4 regions of the Gorillibacterium sp. CAU 1737 genome follow, and region 1 is predicted to be linked to each of the others. Evidence: predicted binding sites of a transcription regulator. Region 1 holds the regulator's gene; each other region holds the start of a gene.
What was found. The regulator LexA, encoded in region 1, represses DNA repair genes until DNA is damaged. The targets are predictions, from matches to a motif close to CGAACATATGTTCG.
Positions count from the first base shown of each region.

Region 2: a site for LexA is predicted at 1,895-1,908, ahead of recA (recombinase RecA). Genes of this name have one in related genera too.
Region 3: a site for LexA is predicted at 3,360-3,373, ahead of AAFN83_RS09220 (DNA polymerase IV). Genes of this name have one in related genera too.
Region 4: a site for LexA is predicted at 2,625-2,638, ahead of AAFN83_RS02140 (YhjD family protein). Genes of this name have one in related genera too.

Region 1 covers NZ_JBDQQO010000001.1:826,605-830,978, forward strand. The annotation lists gene AAFN83_RS03825 (Crp/Fnr family transcriptional regulator) at 1-227, opposite strand, end outside; gene AAFN83_RS03830 (carboxymuconolactone decarboxylase family protein) at 340-663, opposite strand; gene lexA (transcriptional repressor LexA) at 777-1,400, opposite strand; gene AAFN83_RS03840 (LysM peptidoglycan-binding domain-containing protein) at 1,546-2,052, shown strand; gene AAFN83_RS03845 (DUF896 domain-containing protein) at 2,236-2,427, shown strand; gene AAFN83_RS03850 (hypothetical protein) at 2,417-2,932, shown strand; gene AAFN83_RS03855 (HAD family hydrolase) at 2,950-3,768, shown strand; gene AAFN83_RS03860 (NAD-dependent epimerase/dehydratase family protein) at 3,860-4,374, shown strand, end outside.
Region 2 covers NZ_JBDQQO010000002.1:375,502-379,875, forward strand. The annotation lists gene AAFN83_RS06190 (RecX family transcriptional regulator) at 1-643, opposite strand, end outside; gene recA (recombinase RecA) at 771-1,823, opposite strand; gene AAFN83_RS06200 (PhzF family phenazine biosynthesis isomerase) at 2,041-2,922, opposite strand; gene AAFN83_RS06205 (competence/damage-inducible protein A) at 2,942-4,195, opposite strand; gene pgsA (CDP-diacylglycerol--glycerol-3-phosphate 3-phosphatidyltransferase) at 4,300-4,374, opposite strand, start outside.
Region 3 covers NZ_JBDQQO010000003.1:400,875-405,248, forward strand. The annotation lists gene AAFN83_RS09190 (hypothetical protein) at 1-152, opposite strand, end outside; gene AAFN83_RS09195 (methylated-DNA--[protein]-cysteine S-methyltransferase) at 139-696, opposite strand; partial or broken gene AAFN83_RS09200 (bifunctional transcriptional activator/DNA repair enzyme AdaA) at 712-1,334, opposite strand; gene AAFN83_RS09205 (DNA-3-methyladenine glycosylase family protein) at 1,513-2,130, shown strand; gene AAFN83_RS09210 (hypothetical protein) at 2,254-2,565, opposite strand; gene AAFN83_RS09215 (SOS response-associated peptidase) at 2,610-3,284, opposite strand; gene AAFN83_RS09220 (DNA polymerase IV) at 3,421-4,374, shown strand, end outside.
Region 4 covers NZ_JBDQQO010000001.1:451,620-455,993, forward strand. The annotation lists gene AAFN83_RS02130 (endonuclease MutS2) at 1-1,444, opposite strand, end outside; gene AAFN83_RS02135 (hypothetical protein) at 2,046-2,255, shown strand; gene AAFN83_RS02140 (YhjD family protein) at 2,222-2,620, opposite strand; tRNA gene AAFN83_RS02145 (tRNA-Leu) at 2,830-2,913, shown strand; gene AAFN83_RS02150 (DUF1266 domain-containing protein) at 3,054-3,731, opposite strand; gene AAFN83_RS02155 (J domain-containing protein) at 3,752-4,374, opposite strand, start outside.

The DNA of each region.
Region 1 (4,374 bases):
GACAGAACTTCGATCTCGCAGGTCGTGAGCGCTAGGGCCGTTCCATAATAGGGGTTTGGGCTGATTAAGGAATGATGCGGAATAATTTCGTGGGGTACAATGACGTTAACCAAAAGCTGGCTTCCATCCTCATGTACGCGGACAATCTTGAGCATGCCGCTTTTGATGTGGTAGAGAGGACCGGACTCCCCCTGGCGAAACAGAGTATCTCCCTTTTGCAGAATCATTGATGTTCCTCCCGTTCTTGGAATCGCTTCTCTGATTATAGCGATTATCCAAGGCGAAAGCCAAGAGAAAAGGCCCTCAAGTCATGCCAGGCATGACTCGAGGGCCTCCTTGTTACTCCTCGCGGTCATAGGCGGCGAGTGCAGCGGGCAAAGCTTGAATGACACTTTGTCCGACAGCGGGAAGTCCGATTAGGATGGCGCTGATGATTTCATCACGGCTTGCTCCCAGCGATTTCGCATGGCTGACGTGAAAGGGAATTCCGCTCTCCATGCGGACGGCCGCGAGGACGGCGAGGTAAGCGAGCTCCTCGGTTTTGGGATCGAGGCTGCTTGCGGTCCCAAGCTTGTGAACGGCCTCCATCCAGGCAGCCTGATGATTCGGGGCCTCCCGTAGAAAGGTCTGGAAGGAAGAGCTGACTCCGTTGGTTGTGCTCATGAAGCACCTGCTTTCTGTAGAATTGAGCCCAAGAATAGAAAACAGCCTCTTCCACATGCAAGCATCATGCTGTGGAAGAGGCTGGACTTGGCTGATTCGGTGTCTGCCTTCTCTTAATGGATGTCCCGGTAAACGCCGATGACTTTGCCGAGAATGGAGACATTCTTGAGCAGGATCGGCTGCATCGTCGGGTTATGCGGCTGAAGGCGTATGTAATCCCTCTCTTTGTAGAAGCTCTTCACGGTTGCTTCGTCGTCTTCATTCATGGCGACGACGATATCGCCGTTGTTCGCGGTGCTCTGTTGACGGACGATGACGTAATCTCCGTCATGAATACCGGCATCGATCATGCTGCTTCCTTGAACGGTCAGCATGAACACCGTATGATCGCCTACCACATGATTGGGTAGAGGGAAGTAATCTTCAATGTTCTCGGTAGCGGTGATCGGTACCCCCGCGGTTACCTTGCCGATTAAAGGAACGCGAGCGACGGAATAAGAGAACGGCGTAGACGCTTCATCGCCGGGAGACAGCAATTCGATAGCGCGAGGCTTCGTTGGATCTCGACGAATCATGCCCTTCTTCTCCAGACGGTCCAGGTGACCGTGAACGGTGGAGCTGGACGCGAGCCCGACTGCCTCTCCGATTTCGCGGACGGAGGGCGGATATCCTTTGGCGCGGACTTCGTTGCGGATGAATTCAAGAATGGCCTGCTGGCGGCCCGATAGCTTCGTCACGTTTATCACTCCATGAGGGAATTAATTAAGGAAAGTATACCATAGAATAGGGGTTCGTACAAACATAAGTTCGTTTTCTGCGTTGACATGAACATGTGTTCGCGTTATAGTAAAAGCAGAACAAATGTTTGGAGGTTGATGAGCGATGAGTGTTATGTACTATTGTGAACCGGTTGAGTCGATGAAGACGGTGAGAAGAAATGATGGCTCTGGTCAGGCAGGGAACCGAAGAGGAATGGGTTCGAGCCGCTTCAAGAACACGCGCCAAACCGGAAGCACTCATACGGCTGACAAGCCCCAAGCATTTGTTTCGAGAGCCTTCATTCTTGGACTGCTGATCGTGTTCTCGTTGTTCAGCGGTTTCCTGGTAACGGCGTATGCCACGGCGGATAATGCGGCAGCAGGCCGTCACATGGGGACAGGAGCCTTCTATCAGCAAGGACAGCCTGCACAGGAACCCTCATTAGAAGAGAAGGCCCTAGGTCGCCGCATCATTGACGTAGCCCCGGGAGAGACCTTGTGGGCCATCGCGAACAAATATTCGGAGGGCCGTTCCATTCGGTCCTACCTTCAGGAAATCAAAGACGTGAACGGCTTAACCTCGACCCAGCTTCAGATCGGTCAATTGTTGATTCTCCCCGATTCGAAGTGATCCCCCTTTGCCAATTCCCTATATAGAAGAAGAGATTATGCGGGCATCTCCAACTGTGCAAGTGGAGAGGACCTGCTTTTTTTGTTTAGCCAAGTCTGTCCGTTGGGCGTGTCGGCTCCGCTTGACAAGGCATTGCTCGAATGGCAAAGTAATAGAGATACTCGCATCAGGGGAGGTGCTTTCATGAGCATGGACGATACGATCGCCCGCATTAATGAGCTGGCGCGTAAAGCCAAAACAGAAGGGCTGACGGACGAAGAACTGGAGGAGCGCAACGCGCTTCGCCGTATCTATATTGACGCGTTCAAGAAGTCCATGAGATATCAGCTGGAATCCATTAAATTTGTAGAGGATGAAGAGAACAATGTCCCGTAAGTGGGAACGTATGGTGGAGAAGAATCAAAAAACGATCAATGCCAAACGCAAGAAGGATGGGCTGGCTCCTGTATCGGTGAAGGGAAAAGAAGTGAAGCAATCCTTCAAGGGCATGAACTGGATGCTGCCTTTCTTTCTGATCATCATCACGATTCTGAACATTGTCATGTTCATTCAGCAGGATGCCATGACGAGAGGGAACCTCATCACGTTCCTCGTCTATATCCTGCTTGCGGTCTTGCTCTTGTTCATGAATCGTCCGACGCTCGCCATCGGCCGCACGTCGATTACCTCTCGACGCTTTGCCAGCTTCCAAACGGCGTCCGCATCCGATATTGAAGAGATTCAATTGATGAAGAATGCGGTGGTCATTCGGCTGAAGACGAAAAAGAAACGTTGGGTGTATACGAAGGTAACCCATTGGTTCCCGATTGCAAATGTCTCGGTGAGGCTTCGTGAATTCGCAGCGGATAACCAAATCGCGTTGGTGGATAACCAGTCTTAAAACGGGGGTAGAATGGGATGGGGACGAAGGCGGTTCTGTTTGATCTGGATGATACCTTGCTCTGGGATGAGCGAAGTGTGAAGGACGCGTTTGAAGCTACGTGCGTTTATGCTGCGGAGAAGGTGCCGGGGATAACCCCCGACCAACTGGAGGCGGAGGTACGTCGTGAGGCAAGAGCCTTGTACGAATCGTACGAGACGTTCCCTTTCACCAAGATGATCGGAATTAACCCCTTCGAAGCCCTATGGGCGACGTTCAGCGGCGGTGAGCATGAGAGCTTCCGCAAGCTGCAGCAGCTCGCTCCCGGCTATCGGATGGAGGCATGGACAAGAGGCCTTCGAGCCGTTGGCGTCGAACACCCCGAAGAACTAGGCGCAGAGCTGGCGGAACGATTCCCGCAGGAACGGAGAGCAAGACCTCTCGCTTATGAAGAGACATTTGAGGTGCTGGACGAGTTAAAGGGGCGGTACAAGCTGCTTTTGCTCACAAACGGGGCCCCAGATCTTCAGCAAGAGAAAATTGCAGGCCTTCCGCAGCTCGCGGGTTATTTTGACCACATTCTCATCTCCGGCGATTTTGGAGAAGGCAAGCCCTCACCGGCTATCTTCCACAAGGCAATCCAACTGCTGGACATCCTTCCGGAGGAAGGCATCATGGTAGGAGATAAGCTGACGACGGACATTCTCGGTTCGAGCAAGATCGGCATGCCCAATGTCTGGATCAATGCGCATGGAGCAACATCGGCTGGCGCGGACGCTCTGCCTACTTATGAAATCACTCGTCTGCGGGAGCTGCTCGCTATTCTGCAAGATCGGAAAGACAAGGAACCGAAATAACCAATCCAGGGCGAATCTCTCTCCATGCGAGGAGCGGAGGTTCGCTTTTTCACAACCATCATAACGATGACGATGAATAGGGGGATTTGACATGACGAGGGCATTGGTACTAGGCGGGACGCGGTTTTTTGGAAAACGGCTCGTGGAGCTCTTGCTGGCAAACGGTGTTGAAACCACGATTGCGACGAGAGGGCAAACCTCCGATCCTTTCGGAGATCAGGTGAACCGGATTCAACTGGATCGGGAGAACCGGAATTCGCTGGAAGCGGGACTGGGCACTGGGGAGTGGGATGTGGTTTATGACAACATTTGCTACTCTCCCGATTCGGCGCAGGATGCCTGTGATCTCTTCAAGGACCGGGTAGGCAAGTATGTGTTCACATCCAGCATGAGTGTCTATGAGGGGGGAGCCTTGATCCCCGAAAAGGTGTTTGACCCGTACTCTTATCCCCTGCAAAAGGGGTCTCGTCATGACTTCGCCTATGGAGAAGGCAAACGACTGGCTGAAGCCGTCTTTGCGCAAAAGGCTCCCTTTCCGGTAAGCATGATTCGCTTCCCCATTGTACTCGGCACCGACGATTATACCCGCAGGCTTCACTTCCATGT
Region 2 (4,374 bases), on a different contig from region 1:
CGCGCCGGGCTAAGAAGGCATACAGCTTCCTTTTTTTATCAGCGGGTTCTCCCTTGAGCAGCTTCCAGCGTTTGGTAGCCACCACCAAGGCTTGTTCCTCTTCTTCCTCCGGGTTGATGCGCCCGATTGCCTCGGCCACGGTCTGCTTGTCGACTCCCTTGTGGCGAAGCTCCTGCTCCACCCACTTCCTCCCCTTCTTCTGAAGGGAGATGCGTTCCCGTGTCCACAAATCCGCAAAATCCCGGTCGTTCAAATACCCCTGCTCGGTCAATTGAGCGACGACCTGTTGAATCAGAGGAGGTTCATACCCTCTGCTCTTCAGCTTCTTGCGTACTTCATCGACCGAACGAGAGCGCACACCCAGAAAGCGTACCGCATCCAAATAGGCTCGATGCCGTTCATCTGCGTGCAAAATCTCTTGCAAGGTCGAAGCGTTCACCGTCTCCCCCTTCAAGAGGCGATAGTGAACAAGAAGATCCTCATGAACGGAGAAGGCATATTCCCCATCCAGGTGAAGGTTGTATCGGCTGCGATTCTTCTTCTGCTGTTCCACCTGGGTGATCATCGCGGTCTTGTTTGGGGTTTGTTCGGCCAGCCCATCCGGCCCCTCTGTTTCTCTCGCTTTCGGCGCCTGGTCGTCCATGCAGCCGCCTCCTTTCGTCGGGTTCGCACACGCTTCCTCCCCTTGGGTTTCCGCACAATAGGCAAATGCCGCGCCGGTTCAACACCGGTGCGGCACGAGATTCCACCAGCTCATAGGCTGGATTTATTCATTCGTTCTCTTCGAATTCAAGCGCATCCTCGTCGTCTTCTTCCTCTTGGGCCGAAGGAACAATCGTGGACAGGTTGCTGTTCTCGCGGATCTTCCGTTCGATTGTCTCGGCAATCTTCGGGTTGTCCTTCAGGAACTGCTTGGCGTTCTCACGCCCTTGGCCAAGTCGCTCGCCTTCGTAGGAATACCAGGCACCGCTCTTGTCGACGATATCCATCTCCGTCCCGATATCGACGAGGCTGCCTTCCTTCGAAATGCCTTCGCCATACATCATATCGACCTCTGCTTGCTTGAAAGGCGGAGCTACTTTATTCTTGACGACCTTAATCCGGGTGCGATTGCCAACCAAATCATTGCCTTGCTTGATCGAATCGATCCGACGAACGTCCAGCCGTACAGTGGAGTAGAACTTGAGGGCGCGACCGCCCGGCGTAACCTCGGGGTTGCCGAACATAACGCCGACTTTCTCCCGCAACTGGTTGATAAAGATCGCGATGACCTTCGATTTGTTGATGGCACCCGACAGCTTCCGAAGGGCTTGGGACATCAGACGAGCTTGAAGCCCGACGTGAGAGTCGCCCATCTCCCCTTCGATTTCAGCCTTCGGCACGAGGGCTGCAACGGAGTCGATGACGATGATATCGACAGCACCGCTGCGTACGAGCGCTTCCGCGATCTCCAGCGCCTGCTCACCGGTATCCGGTTGGGACAGGAGCAGTTCGTCGATGTTGATGCCGAGCTTCCGGGCATAGAGCGGATCGAGCGCATGTTCTGCGTCGATGAAAGCAGCTTGTCCGCCGGTCTTCTGTACCTCGGCGATGGCATGCAGCGCAATCGTCGTCTTACCGGAAGATTCCGGTCCGTAGATTTCGATGATTCTTCCTCTTGGGAACCCGCCGGTTCCAAGAGCTATATCGAGAGCGAGGGAACCGCTCGGTACCGTCTCCACCTGCATGTGGGTGGATTCCCCGAGCTTCATAATGGACCCCTTGCCGAATTGCTTCTCAATGTTGCGTAATGCCATCTCCAACGCAGCGCGACGATCTGACAATCGACTCACATCCTTCTCTCAACTTGATAAGTTTATTTTACTCGATTCGGAGGCATTTGCCAAGCTTTTTTCGAACATATATTCGCATTTTTCGAAATGCCTGCAAACAACAAAACACCGCAACGAAAGATGGGCTTTCGCTGCGGTGCTTCCGCTAATGGATACTCCCTATTATAAAAGGCGCCTATGAAATCTGTCAATGAGCGTTGATGAGCGACTAGATCGAAACCTCGAACGATTCCACATAAACCGCCGTCCCCGTAATTTCAATCTGCTCGCCATTCGTAACCGTAACCTGAACCCTGCCGTCTCGCCCCAGTTCTTGTCCCTGCTCGATCAGCAGCTCCAGAACCGGACCATCCTGAATGTATGCCGCATAATAAGCCCCCATCACTCCGGAGGCCGTACCGGTAACGGGATCTTCCACGGTGCCGGAGTAAGGGGAAGAGAAATGTCGGGCATGCATATTCGCAGCAGGGTCTAGCGTTTCCAAGCAAAAGGGATGGACAGACGCGCTCGGCATCGCGCTTAAAATCGCGGGAAAGAGCTTGTTTTGCGGGTTCATCCGTTCCATAACCGCAAGAGATCTCACCGGTACCAGCAGCGTCCAGGTTCCGGTACTCCCGTACACAATGGGCAGTTCCGTTGCCAAGTCTCTCTCTTCGAGTCCGATCGATGCGGCAAGCTGCTTCCTTGAGCCATCGAAAGAGGCAAATTGAGGAGCAGCCTGCCTCATCGTGATGAAGAGCCCTTCTTCCCTCTCCGCCAGCTTGATGGGCAGAACGCCTGCTTTTGTCTCGATGGTCCATTCTGTCTTGCCGTCAAGCATTCCCTTGGTCCTCATAGCAAAGATCGTGGCCATCGTCGCATGGCCGCACAGGTTGATTTCGTGGCCGGGGGTAAAAAAGCGAATGCGGACATCCGCCCTGTCGGAGCTCAGGAGAAACGCCGTCTCATTAAAATCAACCACACGAGCGATCTCTTGCATCTGTTCCTCCGTCAGGGACTCGCCCTCCAGGACTACGCCTGCGGGATTTCCCTTGTGAGGAGTGCCGCTGAACGCATCATAATGATGAACCTGAACTGGTTTTGCCGCCATTTGTCTCTATCCCTTCTTTTCAATGAGAGGTGCCAAGCCTTCTCCAAAGGTGATAGAGAGCGGCTTTGGCCGTTTTGAGCTTGATCGTTTCGCGGCTGCCATTGTACCGGGCTTCCATAACCTCCGTATCTTGTCCGCGGCAAGCAATCCCGAAGTAAACAAGCCCGACCGGCTTGCCCTCTGAGGGCTCCGGTCCTGCCACGCCGGTGATCGAGACGGCATAGTCCGTTCCGGCCCTTGCCAGCAGGCCTTCCGCCATGGCTCTTGCGGTCTCGCGGCTAACCGCCCCCGGCGCTCCTTCCCCTTCCAGAAGCTCGGCAGGGACGCCTAGAAACACCTTTTTGAGCTCATTGGAATAGGAGACAACACCCCCGCGAAAGACAGCAGAGCTGCCCGGTATTGCGGTCAAAAGGTCCGATAGCAGCCCGCCCGAGCAGCTCTCCGCCACCGCCAGCGTCTTCCCTTCCTGCTTTAGTGTGGTATAGATCACCTGCTCCATGGTGACATCTTCCTTGGCGTACAGGTATTCGCCGACCCGCTGTTGGATCATCTCCTCCACCTGCTCCATCTTGGCGAAGGCTTCGCTCTCCGTCTTGGCACGACTCGTCAGCCGAATCGTCACTTCCCCTTCCTTGGCATAGGGAGCGATGGTCGGGTCTGTCTGCTCATGAATGAGGTCAAGCAGGGCATGCTCGAGGTTCGATTCGCCGATCCCGGCAAACTTCAACATCTTGCTGAAGAGAGGGACCTCATCGGTCATGATGCTGCGAATCCAGGGGAGCGCATAATCCCGAAACATCGGTTTCATTTCCTTAGGAGGGCCCGGCAGCAGAATGTAGTGCTTGCCCTCTTGGCTGACGGCGGTTCCGACGGCTAGCCCCGTGTCGTTCACAAGCGTGACGCTTCCTTCGAGGGTCATGGCCTGACGAGCGTTGCTCGCAACCATCTCCATCTTCCGAACTTTAAAGAAGCTCGTCATCTTGTCCATCGCGGGACGGTCAACCACCAGCTTCCGGTTCAGCCGCTCGGCCAGCACATCCTTGGTGAGATCATCCTGGGTCGGTCCCAGCCCTCCCGTGCAGATGATAAGATCAGCACGCGATTCCGCAATTGCGAGTGCTTGAACAAGGCGTTCGGGGTTGTCCCCAACGACCGTCTGGAAATAGACATCCACTCCGATGGTTGCACATTCCCCGGATAGGTATTGGGCATTGCTGTTGACGATTTGACCAAGCAGAAGCTCGGTTCCCACGGCAATGAGTTCGGCTTTCATGCGTAAATCCTCCTCTGGTCATAGCAAAAACCCCTTCCCTCTCCCGGAAGCCGTCTGCGTGCAGCGCAAGACGGTTCCGATCGATGGCAAGGAGCAATTGAACGTTATTTGTGATCCATATTAAACAATTCCTTGTTTTTGACGAAGTAATCCACACCGGAGTAGATCGTAATGACAAC
Region 3 (4,374 bases), on a different contig from region 1:
CATTCGGATAAAAGGCCGTAGACCTGATTATCGTGGAAGGAGTAAGTGAAGTCGTTAATGCTGTCTACCATCTTCCCGTATTGAATTAACTCTGTGTCACAGGTATGGAAGACATGCTCCAGACGCAATTCGATTTTCTTAGAGGTTACCATAAGGAATCCCCTCCCCCCGCGTGCCGGAAGCCAGGCGCTCCAGCTCCAGCAGCCGGGTCTTCATCGTTATCCCCCCGCGATAGCCGGTGAGGGCTCCGCCTTTGCCGATCACGCGATGGCACGGGATCGTCATCAAGACCGGATTGGCCCCGATGGCGGTGCCAACGGCGCGGACGGCCTTCGGCCGCTGGATTTGCGCTGCGATGGCCGAATAGGAAGTGGTTTCGCCGTACGGGATACCGCAGAGCGCTTTCCATACGTCCTGTTGAAACGGCGTGCCTTGCACATCGAAAGGGAGGGTGAAGGCGCGTCTCGTTCCCTCCAGGTATTCGATCAGTTCCTGGCGATAAGGAGCCAGATGCTCGTCGTCTTCCATCAAGCGGCGGCCCGGATAACGGGCATGGGCCCAATCGGTCAGCTCGGTCGCAGGTGCGTGCGGAGAACCGACATAGCAGAGACCGGCCGTCGTCGCGGCGATGGGCAAGGTCCAGTCCTCGTGCGAGAGGAGCGTCCAATAAATCGGTGTGTTCGTTTGGGTTTTCATAAAGCGTGACCCTCCTCAGGGTTTCGGATGGATGTGGCGATAGGCGGCCGGCGTCTGTCCGGTTTTTTCTTAAACAACGTGATGAAGTAGGGCGGGCTGGGGAAGCCGACGCTCAGGCCGACCTCCGAGATCGGCTTATCGGAGGCCAGCAGAAGCTCCTTGGCCTTCTCTACTCGTACCTGCTGGATATACTCGACTGGAGTCATTCCCTTAACCCTTTTGAAGGTGCGATGCAGGTGATACGGGCTGCTGTGCGTCGTCTGGGCGAGAAGCTCCAGAGGCAGCGGTTCCATGTAGTTTCGGTTCACATACTCCACGATCAGGGCCACCCATTCCTCATCCGGCATGCGCTCTCCCGTGGGTTTGCATCGTTTGCATGGGCGGAAGCGGGCGGCTCGGGCTTGCTCGGCGGTTCGGAACAGGCAGACGTTTTCTCGCTTCGGAGGCCTCGACTTGCAGGAGGGGCGGCAGAAGATGCCCGTGCTTCTGACCGCGTAGAAAAAGGTACCGTCATACGCGGCATCATTGCGGCAGATCGCCTGCCATCGTTCCTCGGTCAGGGGTTCTGAGGGGAGCGTGTCGCCGGAAGCTTCCGGACGGTGAACGTCTTCTTGCGCTTGCTCGGTATGCATCTTCATACGGTTCGCCTCCATCCCCAGTATAACCCGCCTAACCGGTCCTTGTACGCCTTTTCCAATGGAACCGCAAGATAACGAAATGGCTCGCCGCCATTTTTGTGGTACAACAGAGAGAGATTGATTAAGACCAATGTGGACACACGAACAGCCGACGATTTCAAGAAAAGGAGGGAACCGAGTGGGAACCGTCCAGACCAAGCTTTTCGAATACAGCTCAGAAGAAATGAACCATCTGATGAAGGCCGATCCCGTATTGGGGGAAGCCATGGCACGAATCGGAAAAATCGAGCGGGTGGTCATGCCCGACCTGTTCGCGGCGCTGCTGTACGCCATTGTAGGCCAACGGATATCGGTAAAAGCCGCGCATACGATCTGGGAGCGAATTCAGGAGCGTTTCGGGGAGATCACGCCAGGAAATTTGGCTGCTCAGACGATCGAGGACATTCAACGCTGCGGAATGACCCGAAAGCAGGCGGAGGCTCTTCATGCGATTGCCCAGGTCATTGCGTGCGGAACATTTTCTTTGGACGAGCTGAAGGAAATGCCTGATGAAGAAGCCATTGAAAGGCTGACGGCCCTAAAGGGCATTGGAAGATGGACCGGCGAAATGGTGCTGATTCATTCCCTGGAACGCCGGGATGTGGTCAGTTGGGGGGACATCGCCATCCGCCGTGGAATGATGAGGCTGTACGGCCTGCCGTCCCTGACCCGAGAGCAATTTGATGAATACCGGTGTCGGTATTCCCCTTGTGGCTCCTTGGCCTCCCTTTATTTGTGGGCGATTTCTGCAGAATGAAGCCAATCCTCTCCGATGAGAAAAGTTGAGAAAAAGCCGCAGTCCTCCCGCCTTAAGTGGTGGCGAGGGCTGCGGCTTTGTTTTGCTGCGGGACAGGTGCATGACAACCTTACGGAGCAAGTCTCACTGCGGTCCGCCCATCGTGTAGCCGTCCAACTGGTCCAGCTTGGCCCGCGTATTGCCCGAGACGGGAGGGGGAGGCCCTGGAACAAGGCTCCGCTCCAGCCGAGCGAGGCGCACGCTGATCGATTCCAGGCAGTCGATCGCAGTGGAAAAGGCCAAGAGCAGCAAGCTGGCTGCAATCCCGCCGACCCACCAGAGGAAGGCTACCAGCCAATCAAACGAGCCGTCTCCATACCGATAGCCGAACAGGATGCCGAACCAGAGAGCGGTGATCACCGCGACAGTTGCGACCAGTCGAACCACTTTCCCCATCTCATTCTCCTCCTATATAGTAGGGATTTTTCGGCCCCCTTCTCTCACGAACTCAACTCGCGCAGGAGCTCGGGGGTGTCGTTCTGCACGCTGCCGACGGCGGGGGAGACCGGATAAGCGCGCATCGCCCCCGCATGGAAGGGCTTCAGGAGTGCCTTCAGCGCTTCGAAATCCTGCTTCGTCCGGTCGAGCCAGAGAGCTTCGTCCTCCTGGCGGAGGATGACGGGCATGCGGGTATGAATCGGCTCCATCAGCTCGTTCGCAGAGGTCGTCAGGATGACGGCGGTGGAGACTTTGCGGCCGTCGGGGCCGATCCAAGTATCGTACAGCGCCGCCATGGAGAAGAGCGAACGATCCTTCAGGACGATCCGGTACGGCTTGCGGGCGGTGCCGTTCTTTTGCCATTCGTAAAAGCCGTCCGCCGGGATGATGCAGCGCTTGCGCTCGAAGAGCCCGCGAAAGGAGGGCTTGTCGTGAACGGTCTCCGAGCGGGCGTTGATGAGCGGCCGCCCCGACGGTTCCCCTTGCGACCAGGAGGGCAGAAGGCCCCAGCGCAGCTCCCCGAGGCGGTTCTTCCCCTCGTGCGCGAGGATGGCCGGGATCATCTGGCCCGGAGCTACGTTATACCGGGGGCGGTAATTCGGATTGTCCAGAGGGCCCAGGCGAAACATGCTTTCCAGCTCCTCCAGGGTGACGGTGATGGTGTAGCGGCCGCACATGGGCGATCCCTCCTTTTTTCTTCAGTATAACGGCTAATCCGGTTCACGCAAGTTCCATAAAATAGCCATTGAATAAGAACATACATTCGTGTTTATAATAGGATAAGAATATATGTTCCCATTTGAAGGTGGTTGCATGCGGGAGAAGACGATTTTTTTGATCGACGGGCAGTCCTTTTATGCCTCAGTTGAGAAGGCGGGGCGTCCGGACCTTGAGGAGTGTCCGGTGGCGATCGGCGATCCGGAGCGCGAGTCCGGTATTATTCTGGCTGCTTGTCCAGTCGCCAAGGGGTACGGGGTGACGACGGCGGAGCGAGTCGGCCAAGCGCGGGCCAAGTGTCCCGAGCTGGTCGTGATTCGCCCGCGCATGCAGTGGTACATCACGGTCTCGCTCTTCATTACGTCGATCTTCGAATCCTTCACGGACCGGGTCGAGCCGTACAGCATCGACGAGCAGTTTCTAGATGTGACGGGCCGCCCGGAGAGCCCCGAGGCGCTGGCGGCGAAGATTCAGCAGCACGTGCTGCTGTCAACCGGGGTTTGGTGCCGGGTGGGCATCAGCACGAACAAGGTGCTTGCCAAAACCGCGACGGATAACTTTGCCAAGAAGATACCGAAGGGGATTTTCTCTCTCCATCCGTCGAATCTGGAGAATACGCTCTGGCCGCTGCCGGTTCACCGAATGTTCATGGTGTCGAACGCGATGACTCGGCATTTTCATCGGATGGGACTGACGCAGATCGGTGACATTGCCCGGCTCGAGCAGATGGATTTTCGCCGGCGAATGCGGCGGGAGATGGGCAAGCAGAGCGATATCCAGGCCGACTACTACTGGCAGATCGCGAGCGGCATCGACCCGAGTCCGGTTGAACCCAGCATCCGCAAGGAGCTGAAGTCAATCAGCCACGGGAAGGCTTTGCGCAGCAGCCTGTACGGCGAACTGGCGGACATTCAGGTCGTGCTGCTGGAGCTCATCGCGGAGGTGAGTCGCCGTGCCCGCCGCCGTGGCTACATGGGGCGCGTCGTTTCGGTCGGCGCGGTCGAGACCGACGGCACCCGCACCTGGGGTTTCGGGCGCCAGACGACCCTG
Region 4 (4,374 bases), 370 kb from region 1:
TGCTTCCGGCCTCTCCGATTGTGAGCTGATACAAAGGGCGAAGGCTCTCCGGATCGAACTCCATGCGCGCATTCTCGAAGCCTGGGGTATCGGCGGCAAAGGTTTTGATTTCCCCAAAGTGGGTGCTGGCCAAGATGACTGCCCCTCTCCGGGCAAGCTCCTCAAGAACGGCGATGGACAAGCCGACCCCTTCGCCGGGATCGGTTCCCGCCGCCAGCTCGTCGAGCAAGATCAAGGTGCGCTCGTCAGATTGCTGGAGCATGTTCAGGATGTTCTTCATGTGAGCGGAGAAGGTGCTGAGCGATTCGTCGAGGCTCTGATTGTCTCCAATGTCCGCTTCCACCAGACGAAAGATTGATAGCTCGCTGTCCTCGGAGGCCGGAACCAGGAGACCGGATTGGGCCATCAGGGTCAGCAGACCGACGGTCTTCAACGTGACAGTTTTCCCGCCTGTATTCGGTCCGGTGATGATCAGCCCGCGATAATGCTCGCCGATCGAGAGATGGAGCGGGACGGCTTTGCCTGTGAGAAACGGATGCGAAGCCTGGATCAGGCGAATGCGCCCGGTTTCGTTCATCTTTACCTTGCGGCCGTTCAGGCGGTGGCCGTATTTGCCCTTGGCGAACACGAAGTCGTAATGGGCGATAAGCTCCACATTGAGGCGGATTTCCGTCTGGTTCGCCTCCACCGAGCCTGTCAGCAGGCTGCGAATCCGATCCTCCTCTACCGCTTCCTCCGCTCGAATCGCGGAAAGCTCGAACTGGATGGAGGCAAGCTCGCTCGGCTCGATGTACAGGGTTTGGCCGCTGGACGACTCATCCAGTACGGTCCCAGGAACCTGCTTGCGGTATTCCTTCTTGATCGGCAGGGTGTAATGATCGCCGCGCTTGGTGACCAAGGGCTCCTGCAGATAATTGCGGTACTTGCCCATAAGGGCTTCGATGCGGCGTTTCAGCCGATCCTCCTCGGTTCTCAGCCGCCTGCGAATCTTGCCAAGCTCCGGGCTGGCCGAATCAAGCAACTGGCTGTAGAGGATAGACCGGTCGAGCTCTTCGAGGAGAGACTTGAGCTCATACAAGGACCGGGCGTAACCGGCGATGCGCGGGGCGATGTCTTCTCTTTGCAGCATGTATCGCTTCCACTGGCCGACTCCTCGAAGGAACAAAGCGATGTGTCCGAGGTCCTCCAGGCTGAGGATGTACCCCTTGCCCATGAGGGAGAGGGGAGCTTCCATTCCTTGAAGGGAGGGGAGGGGGAGGCCTGAGCTTCGTGAGGCCACCCTCATCGCTTCCTCCGCTTCCTGCATGGCGTCCTCTGCCAGCCTTGCATTCTGGAGGGGAGCAAGCTCGGCAAGTCTGGCCTTTCCGGCAAACGTAACGGCAAGCTCCACCAGGTCTTGTTTGATGCGGTCATACTCGAGTTTTTGCAAGGTTTCGGGATTCAATGGGATTCCTCCTACATTATGAATGGGATGGCGTTGGGGAAAATCAAACAGCCGGACCACGCAAAAAAGACATGGAGAACGCAAGCTGCGTCACTCCATGTCTCCGTATAACGAGCCCCTGTAGCTCTTCTAGCGGTTCACGCGGCTATGGAAAAGAAGCCTTCGAGTCGTGCATCGGCTAGCCATGCACACCCATTGGAACGCTAAAAAAGAATACAAAAAGACCCTGCGGCAGCAGGGTCCTGGGTCGGTCGGGAAACGGCCGGGTGAGGGTTGCTGTTCTTAACTATGGGGAAGCGTCGCAGGATACACGCAAACAGAAGGGTAACCGGAGAGACTTTCGTCCCGAAGGTTCCTTTTCTCTTGCCATGCAGCCTTACAAACGACTTCAACCCGTATCCAATTGGATTAGTTAAGAACACTCACCGACATCAAAATTTCCCCTTTCCATTACTCTCTTGAGTATAAGAGACCCAAAGGAACAAGTCAATGTGCTCCGGCCCGGATGAAATGGCTATACCCATTTCATCCGCCGTTTGCACCACATCCTGGCTATGAGCGATAATAAGGGCGGACCATCATCGAGAAGGAGGACCGCTTCATGATCAGCAACGAGCAATTGGATCAATACCGGCTGGAAGGAACCCGGGTGAGGGTCATCCGTGATTCGGATCCGGCCAATGATGTAAAAGGCTATGTAATGGCTTGGGACGATCAGTTCTTGTTGATCAAGAAACTCAACCGACGCGTCCTCAAGCTGGATCGTACTTATCAAGTTCAGCCTTGGGAGGCAGAACGGGCATCGATATAATGACCGGCTAACAGGCCGAGCTCGGTGGCGACATTCTCACGGGACAAACGGAAGGTTTCTCGATACCCGCGGCACACATAGCGGCAGGAGAGGCCTTCCTCCCCTCGTTCCTCGGAATAGATCCGAATTCCGGCCAGTCCGAGGTTCGCTCGGATGCGCCGGAGATCCACGCGAACCGAGTCCATCATGCGCTGCAGCACGACAACATGAGGCAGACTGATGCGGATGGTGGAAGCATGGATCGCATCGAGGTCTTGCTGGAGCTGGGTAAGCAGAACGGGGAGGAGGACATAGTGCTTTACCAATTGCTGCTCGGCGGAAGTGGGAACAGGGGGACGGGTCAGATCAATTGCGCTCAGCGCCATAATGCGAACCTCCGTTCGTATGTTTGCTTTCATTGTAACCCATTCTTATCCAAGTTGCAAGATAATGACAGAAGGGAAATTCCTGCAAAATGGCAAGAAAAAAAGTCCAAAAAAAGATTTGACATCAAACTTGCGTCCGTGGTATATTACTTTTTGTCCGCAAGAGACACCGAATGAAACAAAGCGGTTACCCAAGCGGCGGAAGTTATGCGGTCATGGCGGAATTGGCAGACGCGCTAGATTCAGGTTCTAGTGTCAGCAATGACGTGGAGGTTCAAGTCCTCTTGACCGCACTACATCACAACAGCAGGTTCATCAGAGCTCATGCAGCTCAGATGAACCTGCTGTTTTTATTCGTAGCAAGATCGAACAGGCAAGGGGCGGGCTTGGACAGCCCTCCCTTGCCTGTTCAGTAATCTGAAGAAGAATGCAGTCAGGATAATCGAACTTCAGCATCACGGGCTACATCCGGGAAGAGTTCATCCTTCAACAGGTTGCCGGAGAGCCCAAGCAGCCTTCTTAATCGCTGCTCTCGTTCTTTCTTATCCTGCAGTTGCGTTGGAAACGTGAAATCCAAGCCGGCTACGAATCCCGTGCAGTAGTCATACCAATTGGTATAGTGGCTTTGCGCCAGGTGAACGGAGCGGCCGATCAATGTCCAAGTCTCGTCCGCAGTCAACCAATCCAACCGTTCGCCGGCCATGCTATAGAAGACACTGTAAGTAGCGTCGAAGGCTGCGATCCCTCCGGAAGGCATTCTTCTTAGATAATGATTGGCAACGGTATACTTTTCCCGCAGAGGATTGTGGGTGATGGCTTCGATCCGTTGCATTCGTTCGGCCTCCGGGAGCCATTCCAATTCCCGATAGATCTTTGAGAACTCATGGCGGATCCCTGTGGAAATTCGCCACTCCAAATCTTGGGATAGGCCGGAGGCAGAATCGATTCCCGCCATGCGATCGAGCAGGCTCAAGGTGCCGTAACGATTTCGAAATATGCTCTTGGGGTTCGTGATAAAGTAATCCGCATCCGGACCCTTCGGGAAAAAGGCGAGCATGGCATGGGCGAAAGGCTCCCATTTGGTTTTCATGGTATATAGCGATTGGGGCATGAATGCAACCCTCCTTGTGGTTAGCGGTAGCGGATGTACGACCAATTCATGATGTAGGCCTTCAACAAAATCAGGTACAGGAGCATGAGGGATGCGGCATAGATCCCAACGGATATCGGGAAATCCACTTCCATCAAGCCGCTGTTGATCTTGTCCCTCATGTTCAGGAAGACGGTGGTTTCAGCCAGGCCTCCGGGAAAGCGAGAATTGCTGTTCAGATACGTTCGGAATTCGCTCCATTTTGCCGAGTAAGGATCCTGAACTACTGCTTTGATCTCCAGGGTCCCCTTCTTTTCATAGATGGTGCGGGATTGCTTGTAGTTCGTCAGCAGGATGAGGGGCGTGTCCTCGAAGACGGCGCGGGATAAGAACCCTTCCAGGTCGTCATAGGTTCCCGCTTCCTTGGCTTCTTCCTGCATGGCGAACACGGAACGCTTCTTCCCGTCCGTACCCTTTTCCTCTAATTCGATAATGCCGGTGTAGGCCCCCTTTGTGACGTGAAGACGAACCGCGCTGCCAGGCGCAATGGCCTTCAGCTCTTCGGTCGTCTCGACAAGAGGGATCTCCGGCTTTGCATATATGTAGTGGATGTACTCCGAGAAAGACATCTCCACGCTTTTGTGAAGCGTGATGCTCATCAGTA